Regions from separate parts of the Mesorhizobium sp. M0659 genome, predicted to be linked through region 1. Evidence: predicted binding sites of a transcription regulator. Region 1 holds the regulator's gene; the other holds the start of a gene.
The links. Region 1 encodes LexA, which represses DNA repair genes until DNA is damaged. Its sites were predicted from a motif close to TGTTCNNNNTGTGTTCNG; they were not measured.
Positions count from the first base shown of each region.

Region 1 (4,169 bases):
CGATGACCGACCGATTCGGCCGCATGCCGAGCGCGGCGTGCAGCAGCTTGTAGATGTTGATCGAGGTTGTGTCGCAGACCACCGTCTGCCCGTCAGCCGCGCCGATCAGTCGTCCGAGCTGATCTCCCAGTTCCACCGGCATGTTGAACCAGCCAGCCGTGTTCCAGGCGCGAATGAGGTCCTGCGCCCATTCCTGCGTGGCGGCCTGTTGCAATTCGCTGAAGACGGCTGGTGACGCGGCACCCAGCGAATTGCCGTCGAGATAAATCACGCCTTGCGGCAAGACAAAGCGTTCACGCATGGAGCGCAGCGGATCGGCGGCATCCATTGCTTCGATTGTAGCGAGATCGGGTGTCGTGCTCATGATCCGGCGCCCTTCCATGGACAAACGCGCGCGGCGGAGCCTGCCGCCCAAACATGCCGGCGATCTTGAGTGGTCGCCCTTGAGCTGTCAAACATTATATAATTCACCCATTGAAAGACTTTGATATATAATGATCCGCCGAGCGTTTATGTCTGATGGATCACGATGCTGGATGACGAGCAGACCTCGAAGACGGAAGTGGCCTATCGCCTGCTCAGGCGCGATATTCTTGCGACCCGGCTGGCGCCTGCCGCGCCGTTGAAGCTGAGCACGCTGCGCAACACCTACGGCATCGGCTGGACGCCGTTGCGCGAGGCGCTGTCGCGGCTGGATGCGGAACGGCTTGTGACCGCCATCAGCAACCGTGGGTTTGCGGTCGCTCCCGTCTCTCGGGCGGAGCTCGAGGATCTGGCGCGTGCGCGGCTGGTGGTCGAACTGCCCCTGCTGGTGGAATCGGTCGAGAAGGGCGACCGCGAGTGGGAAGACGCGGTCGTTGCAGCCCACTATCGTCTCTCACGGTGCGGGTCTGTTCTCGACGATCCATCGGATGATGCGGTCGACGCGTGGTACGAAAAACACGATGCCTTCCATGCGGCGCTGCTCAGTGCCGCGACATCCAGTTGGCTGCTGCGCTTCAATGCGACGATTTCCGACCAATTGCATCGCCATCACCGCTTTCTGGGTCTGGCCCCGACGCTGCGCGCCGCCGCCGGCCGCACGGATGGACACCGGAAGGCCGTGGCGGCCCTGCGCGACGCCGTCGCGATCGAACACCATACCGCCCTGATGGAAGCGGCCCTCGATCGCGACGTCGAACGTGCGAAAACTCTGATGACCGCTCACATCGGCTACACGATGCAGGTCTATGCCCAGAGTGAACCCGGCGCGGATGCTGCGCAGCCCCGTCCGAAAAGGAAGCGGCGATCGTAGCCGACGACGCAGGGCACTTTGTCTTCGTTTCACCCCGTTGCCGGCCAACGACTACGAGCGCCGCTCGCGGTGCCGAACGTTACGCTGAACAAAACGTCAACACATTCATTAAACTTTAAAAGGTTGCGGAACACAACTGGAACAGATAGTGTTTGTTCTGGGTTTGTTTTTTTGATTCTGGTTTCAGAACCCCTGGGGGCCGCGATGCTGACGCGCAAACAACATGAGCTTCTGATGTTCATCCATGAACGCCTGAAGGAGAGCGGAATCCCGCCGTCCTTCGACGAGATGAAGGAAGCGCTTGACCTCGCCTCCAAGTCCGGCATCCACCGCCTGATCACGGCGCTTGAGGAGCGCGGTTTCATTCGCCGGCTGCCGAACCGGGCGCGCGCGCTGGAAGTGCTGCGGCTGCCCGACTCGATCGCACCAGGCCTCAATGCGGCGAGGAAGTTTTCGCCGAGCGTCATTCAGGGCAGTCTTGGTCAAACCGGCCAAGGGCAAGGCGGCCAAGGACAAGGCGCGATGGGCCAAGGCGGTCTCGGCCGCCAGATCAAGCCGGGCTCGCCGTCGCGTTCGATGTCGGCCGGCAATGACGATGCCGTTTCCGCGATTTCAATCCCGGTTATGGGACGCATCGCCGCCGGCGTGCCGATCGACGCCATCCAGCATCAGACCCATTCGATCTCGGTGCCGCCCGATATGATCATGGGCGGCGAACACTACGCGCTCGAGGTCAAGGGCGATTCGATGATCGAGGCCGGCATTTTCGATGGCGACACGGTCATCATCCGCAATGCCGACACAGCCAGCCCCGGCGAGATCGTGGTGGCGTTGGTCGACGATGAGGAAGCGACCCTGAAACGCTTCCGCCGCAAGGGCGCCTCGATCGCCCTGGAAGCCGCCAACCCGGCCTACGAGACCCGCATTTTTGGACCGGACAGGGTGAAGGTGCAGGGCAAGCTTGTCGGATTGATCCGGCGCTACTGAGCCGGCTTGGGTTTGTACTTTTCACGCTGGTTGTAGGGCGGCAGGCCGCGCGCTTCGCGGGAGAAGCGGCGTTGCTCGTGCCAGGGGCGATACGGCTTGTCGACGGCGAAGCGGATGGTTGGCGCTGCAGCTGCCGATTGCGGATCGAAGAAGACGGCGGCGCTGCCGTCGCGGGCCAGCTGTTTCTTCGTCACGACCAGCACCAGCGGGTCGCGGCACGGATTGTAGGCGGTGGCGTCATCGATGACGATCAGGCTCGCGAAGGCACAGGCCGGCCGCGCCGTCTTGCGGTCTTTCGCAAGCGCTACAATGGCTCCGGAAGGGTGCCGGGCGATACAGAGATCGCCGGTGCAATAGAAGGGCGAGCCGGGCGGCAGATCGAGCGGATCGAGATCGAACCGCGTATCTGTTGACTCGAAAATCTCAGGTGGGATAATGGTTTCGGCCCGCAGCGCCCGTTTCCAATTGTCCGTGGTGAATTCGTTGGAGCGTTCGCGGTTGAGGGCGAGTTCGCCGCCACCGGTCGGCATGGCCACCAGATGCGCATCCTCGGATATGAGCACGTCGGGCGTAAGCACCTGCGGCACCGTCAACAGGCCGGCCAGCGCGAAAGGCACGGCCGCCAACCTGAGCCAGGTGGTGGCCATGGTGGCGATGACGAGGGCGACCGCCACCAACAGCACCGAGCGGATGGAGATCAGCCCGACGGCGTCGACCGGCGAGCGCTCGGAAATCCAGGCCGATATAGCGATCATCGCCATCAGACCCTTGCCCATCACATAGAGGAACGGCCCGTCGGCGCCGAACGGCATCGCCAGTGCGCTGAGCACGGCAAAAGGCATGACGATCAACGAAACAATCGGCATCACGGCCAGATTGGCGATCAGGCTGAGCGGCGACACACGCTGAAAATGCCAGATGGCGAACAGCAAGGTTGCACTGCCGGCGATGATCGAGGTCATGGCGAGGCCGCCCATGGCCAGCGCGAATTTTCGCGACAGGAAGCCGACGAAGGAGCGCTTTGCCGGCGGCGTTCTCACCTTGTCGGCGCGGTAATCGGCCCAGCCGGCATAGGCGCCGACAAGGGCGGCGGTGGCAGCAAACGACATCTGGAAGCTGGGACCGACCACCTCGTGCGGCGACACCAGGATGACGGCAATGGCGGAGATCGCCAGATTGCGCATGGTGAGTGCGGCGCGATCAAACAGCACGGCGACAAGCATGACCGCCAGCATGATGAAGCTGCGCTCGGCGGCAACCACGACGCCTGAAATGACGAGATAGGCGGCGATGGAGACGAGTGCTGCCACTGCTGCATATTTCTTGACTGGGCGGCGCGAAGAGAAATCGGGAAACAGCGCAAAGGCGCCACGCAGCAACGCCATGATGGTGCCGGCAACCAGCGCCATGTGCAGGCCGGAGATGGAGATGATGTGGTAGATGCCGGTGCGCCGCATCGCTTCGTTGACCTCGTCCGGGATGCCGGCGCGCACCCCGACAATCAACGCCGCGGCAATCTCGCCTTCGGCGCCGCCGATTTTGCCCCTGATATGGTCGGCAATGTTTTCGCGCGCGTTCTCGATTGCCGAGGAGAGCCGCGCGGTCAGCGGCGGCGGTCCCTGCGTAGCAATGGTTTTCGGATTGCCGAGAAAGAAGCCGCTGCCGCCGATACCGGTGAAATAGCTGTCGAAGGAGAAATCGTAGCTCTCCGGCCGCACCGGACCGGTCGGCGGCAACAGCCTGGCATAGCCGGTGATCAGGGAGCCGGCGGTCATATCGGCGGGAACGGTCCGCGCCGAGAGCCTGACCCGCTCCGGGGCATAGCGCAGCTCGGGGTAAGCGGTCGAAACCACATCGAGCGTCAGCCTGATGCGGCCGCTTTCCATCT
Region 1 is NZ_JAMYPY010000022.1:55,928-60,096, forward strand. It holds gene kynU (kynureninase) at 1-364, opposite strand, end outside; gene NKI31_RS26490 (GntR family transcriptional regulator) at 530-1,294, shown strand; gene lexA (transcriptional repressor LexA) at 1,499-2,281, shown strand; gene NKI31_RS26500 (ComEC/Rec2 family competence protein) at 2,275-4,169, opposite strand, start outside.

Region 2 (4,169 bases), on a different contig from region 1:
GAGAAATTGCCGAGCATTTCGAAAAAAGTCAGGTGGCGCGCGGTGTAGCCGACATTGTCGAGGTCGTTGTGCTTGCCGCCGGCGCGCACGCTCTTCTGAGCGGTCGTGGCGCGCGAATAGGACCGCTTCTCCAGGCCGGTGAAGACGTTCTTGAACTGCACCATGCCGGCATTGGTGAACATCAGCGTCGGGTCGTTGCGCGGCACCAGCGGGCTCGAAGCCACGACCTCGTGACCCTCCTTGCGGAAATAGTCGAGGAATGTCGACCGGATCTCGTTCACGCCACTCATGACTGCTGCCTTTTCGCGAAAACCGCCGGCGCGGCCGGCGGACACTGGTCTCTGCTTTTTAGAAGATCGACTTGGCCTTTTAGCGGGCACGCCCCACCCTGTCCAGAAACACGGAATTGGGCCAATCCGGCAACTGCCAAGCCGGCTTCACGCTGCCCAAAAACGAAAACCGCCGGCGCGAAGGCCAGCGGTTTGAAACGCAATACTAAAGAACTCGGTTACTTAAGCATCGGATAATAGACTGGATTTATGGCCGAACTCTGGCCGTGCCCTACATGGCGCCGGATTCTTCCTCGAAGCCGTCGTCGCTTTCGCCGCGCTCGGGGCCGCCATTTTCGAGAAACTTCTCGGCAATCAGCCCGGCATTCTGCCGCAGTGCCAGTTCGATCTCGCGCGCCGTGTCGGGATTGTCGCGCAGGAACAGTTTGGCGTTTTCGCGACCCTGGCCGAGACGCTGCGAATTGTAGGAGAACCAGGCGCCCGACTTCTCGACCACGCCGGCCTTGACGCCGAGATCGACCAGTTCGCCGGTCTTGGAGACGCCCTCGCCATACATGATGTCGAACTCGACCACCTTGAAGGGCGGCGCCAGCTTGTTCTTGACCACCTTGACGCGGGTCTGGTTGCCGACGACCTCGTCGCGGTCCTTGACCGAGCCGATGCGGCGGATGTCGAGGCGCACCGAAGCGTAGAATTTCAGCGCGTTGCCGCCGGTCGTGGTTTCCGGCGAACCGAACATGACGCCGATCTTCATGCGGATCTGGTTGATGAAGATGACCATGGTGTTGGAGCGCGAGATCGAGGCGGTCAGCTTGCGCAGCGCCTGGCTCATCAGACGAGCCTGGAGACCGGGCAGCGAATCGCCCATCTCGCCCTCGATTTCGGCGCGCGGCGTCAGGGCGGCCACCGAATCGACGACCAGCACGTCGATGGCGCCTGAACGCACCAGCGTGTCGCAGATTTCCAGCGCCTGCTCGCCGGTGTCCGGCTGCGAGATCAAGAGGTTTTCCAGATCGACGCCGAGCTTGCGGGCATAGACCGGATCGAGTGCGTGCTCGGCATCGACAAAGGCGCAGATACCGCCTTTCTTCTGGGCTTCCGCCACCGTGTGCAGCGCCAGTGTCGTCTTGCCCGAGCTTTCCGGCCCGTAGATCTCGACGATGCGGCCGCGCGGCAGGCCGCCGACGCCAAGCGCGATATCGAGGCCCAGCGATCCGGTCGGCACGGTTTCGATCTCGACGACCTGCTCGTTGGCGCCAAGCCGCATGATCGAGCCCTTGCCGAAGGCGCGCTCGATTTGCGACAGCGCCGCGTCCAGAGCCTTTGATTTGTCCACCGCTTTGTCCTCTACAAGCCGCAAAGAATTCTGAGCCATGATACATCACCCCTTGGTCGTCAATGAAGGCCGGACAATCCGTAATCCCTGCCCATTTTGTACTACTTTTGTTCTCGTTTGGCAAGAGGGGTCAAATATCTGAAAAGCAATCTTTATCCGGATTTGTTCTTTTTTTGTCTCATGGTTTCGTTTCCGGATGTATCCACCATTGGGCCTGACGCTCCGGCTGTTTCGATCGGCCGAATCGCCGGCTCGCCTGCGAAGCTCCGTCGCACAGCCTAGCGCTTGTCCGGTTCGAAAAACAAAGGTCATATCGCCGGCATGGTGAAATCAGCAAAGATACTGGCGGTGGGCGGCGCCCATATCGACCGGCGCGGTCAGGTGTCCGGTGCTTACGTGCCGGCGGCGTCCAACCCCGGCACGATGCGCGAGGATGTCGGCGGCGGCGTCTTCAACGCGCTGCGCAGCCTGGTGCGGCGCGGCGTCTCGGCCTCGCTTTTGTCGGTGCGCGGCGGCGATGCCTCGGCCGAGACGGTTGCGCGCGCCATCGCCGAGGCCGGCATTGCCGATCTGTCGGCGGTTTTCCTCGACCGTACGACGCCGAGCTACACCGCGCTGATCGACAGGGATGGCGAGCTGATCACCGGCTTTGCCGACATGGCGCTCTACGATTTGGCGTTCCCCAAGCAGATCCGCCGCTCCAAGGTGCGCGAGGTGGTCGCCGAGGCCGATGCGGTGCTCTGCGACGCCAATCTGCCATCAACGGCGCTGGAGCGGCTGGTGGGGGTCGCCGCCGGCAAGCCGGTGTTCGCCATTGCCATTTCGCCGGCCAAGGTGGTGCGGCTGATACCGGTGCTGAAGGAACTCGCGCAGGTCTTCATGAACCGGCGCGAGGCCATGGTGCTCGCCGGCGTCGATGCCAATGCCACCGAGCGCGAGACCGTCGACGGACTGCGCTGCAGCGGCCTCACCAGTGGCGTGGTGACGGCGGGCGACGGCCCGGTGCTGGGATTCGACGAAGCCGGCGCCTTCTCTATCCTGCCGCCGGCGCCGAGAAAAGTCGCCGACGTCACCGGCGCCGGCGACGCGCTGGCCGGCGCCACCATCGCTGCCCTGCTGCGCGGCCTGGCATTGCGCCAGGCCCTCCGCGAAGGCGTTGCCGCGGCGACGCTCGCCATCGAAAGTTCGGATGCCGTGCCGGCCTTCACCGCCACGACCTTCACCGAGGCACTGGCTCTTGTGCCCGACGCGCAGGAAATGGCATGAGGGCGGCCAATTGCCATTGCCGGAGCGCGGCGTCCAAGCGGACGCGCGGATCTCCGGATCGGAGACCATCATGACACCGCAAAGCGCCCGCCCCTTCATCGACCTCCACGCGCCCGTGGCCGAGGCGCTCGCCGCTGGCCGCCCCGTCGTGGCGCTGGAAAGCACCATCATCACCCATGGCATGCCTTACCCCGACAATGGCGCCATGGCCGCCAATGTCGAAAAGATAATCCTGGACAATGGCGCGGTGCCAGCGACGATCGCCGTGGTCGCCGGCCGCATCAAGATCGGACTGTCCGACGGCGAGCGCGAGTCGCTGGCCATGACCGGCGATGCCATGAAGCTGTCGCGCGCCGACCTCGGCTTTGCGGTCTCGCAAGGCCGCACCGGCGGCACCACGGTCGCCGCCACCATGATCGCCGCTGACATGGTCGGGATAAAGGTGTTCGCCACCGGCGGCATTGGCGGCGTCCACAAGGGCGCGGAAAAGAGCTTCGACATCTCGGCCGATCTCGACGAGTTGGCGCGCACGCCGGTCATCGTCGTCTCGGCCGGCGCCAAGGCGATCCTCGACATCGAAAAGACGCTTGAAGTGCTGGAGACGCGCGGCGTGCCGGTGATTGGCCATGGCTGCGAGACGATGCCGGCCTTCTGGTCGCGGCATTCGCCGTTCCGCGCGCCGCTGACCCTGCACAGACCGGAAGAGATCGCGCATTTCTACAAGACCAGGGCGGCACTTGGCCTGGTCGGCGGCATGCTGATCGCCAACCCGGTGCCGCAGGACGATGAAATTCCGGCCGACGAGATGGCCGGCTATATCGAGGCCGCGCAGAAGGCGGCGGAAGTGCAGAATGTGACCGGAAAGGCGGTGACGCCGTTCCTGTTGGGCAAAATCCTCGAACTGACCGGCGGCCGGAGCTTGAAGACCAACATCGCGCTGGTCGAGAACAATGCGCGTTTGGCGGCGAGGATTGCGACGGCGCTGTAGGATCGCCTACGTCGGCGGGACAGCACCCCCCTCTGGCCTGCCGGCCATCTCCCCCGCAAGGAGGGAGATTAACAGCTTAGCCGCAGGCTCCATTTTCAACGTTGGTGATTGGCGAAGGCCAATGTGACAACTGATCTCCCCCTTGCGGGGGAGATGTCCGGCAGGACAGAGGGGGGTGGGAAGAAACGCGGCGGTCCCGGTTCACTTCCCCGCCCTTCGTCCCGCCTCATACGCCCGGCGCGCCCACACCCTCATCTCGTCAGGATCATCAAACGCGTCGTCGGGAATG
Region 2 is NZ_JAMYPY010000001.1:161,632-165,800, forward strand. It holds gene alaS (alanine--tRNA ligase) at 1-290, opposite strand, end outside; gene recA (recombinase RecA) at 562-1,665, opposite strand; gene NKI31_RS00855 (carbohydrate kinase family protein) at 1,948-2,892, shown strand; gene NKI31_RS00860 (pseudouridine-5'-phosphate glycosidase) at 2,963-3,880, shown strand; gene NKI31_RS00865 (TfoX/Sxy family protein) at 4,082-4,169, opposite strand, start outside.
Region 2: the regulator LexA is predicted to act here: its motif matches at 1,724-1,741, upstream of recA (recombinase RecA).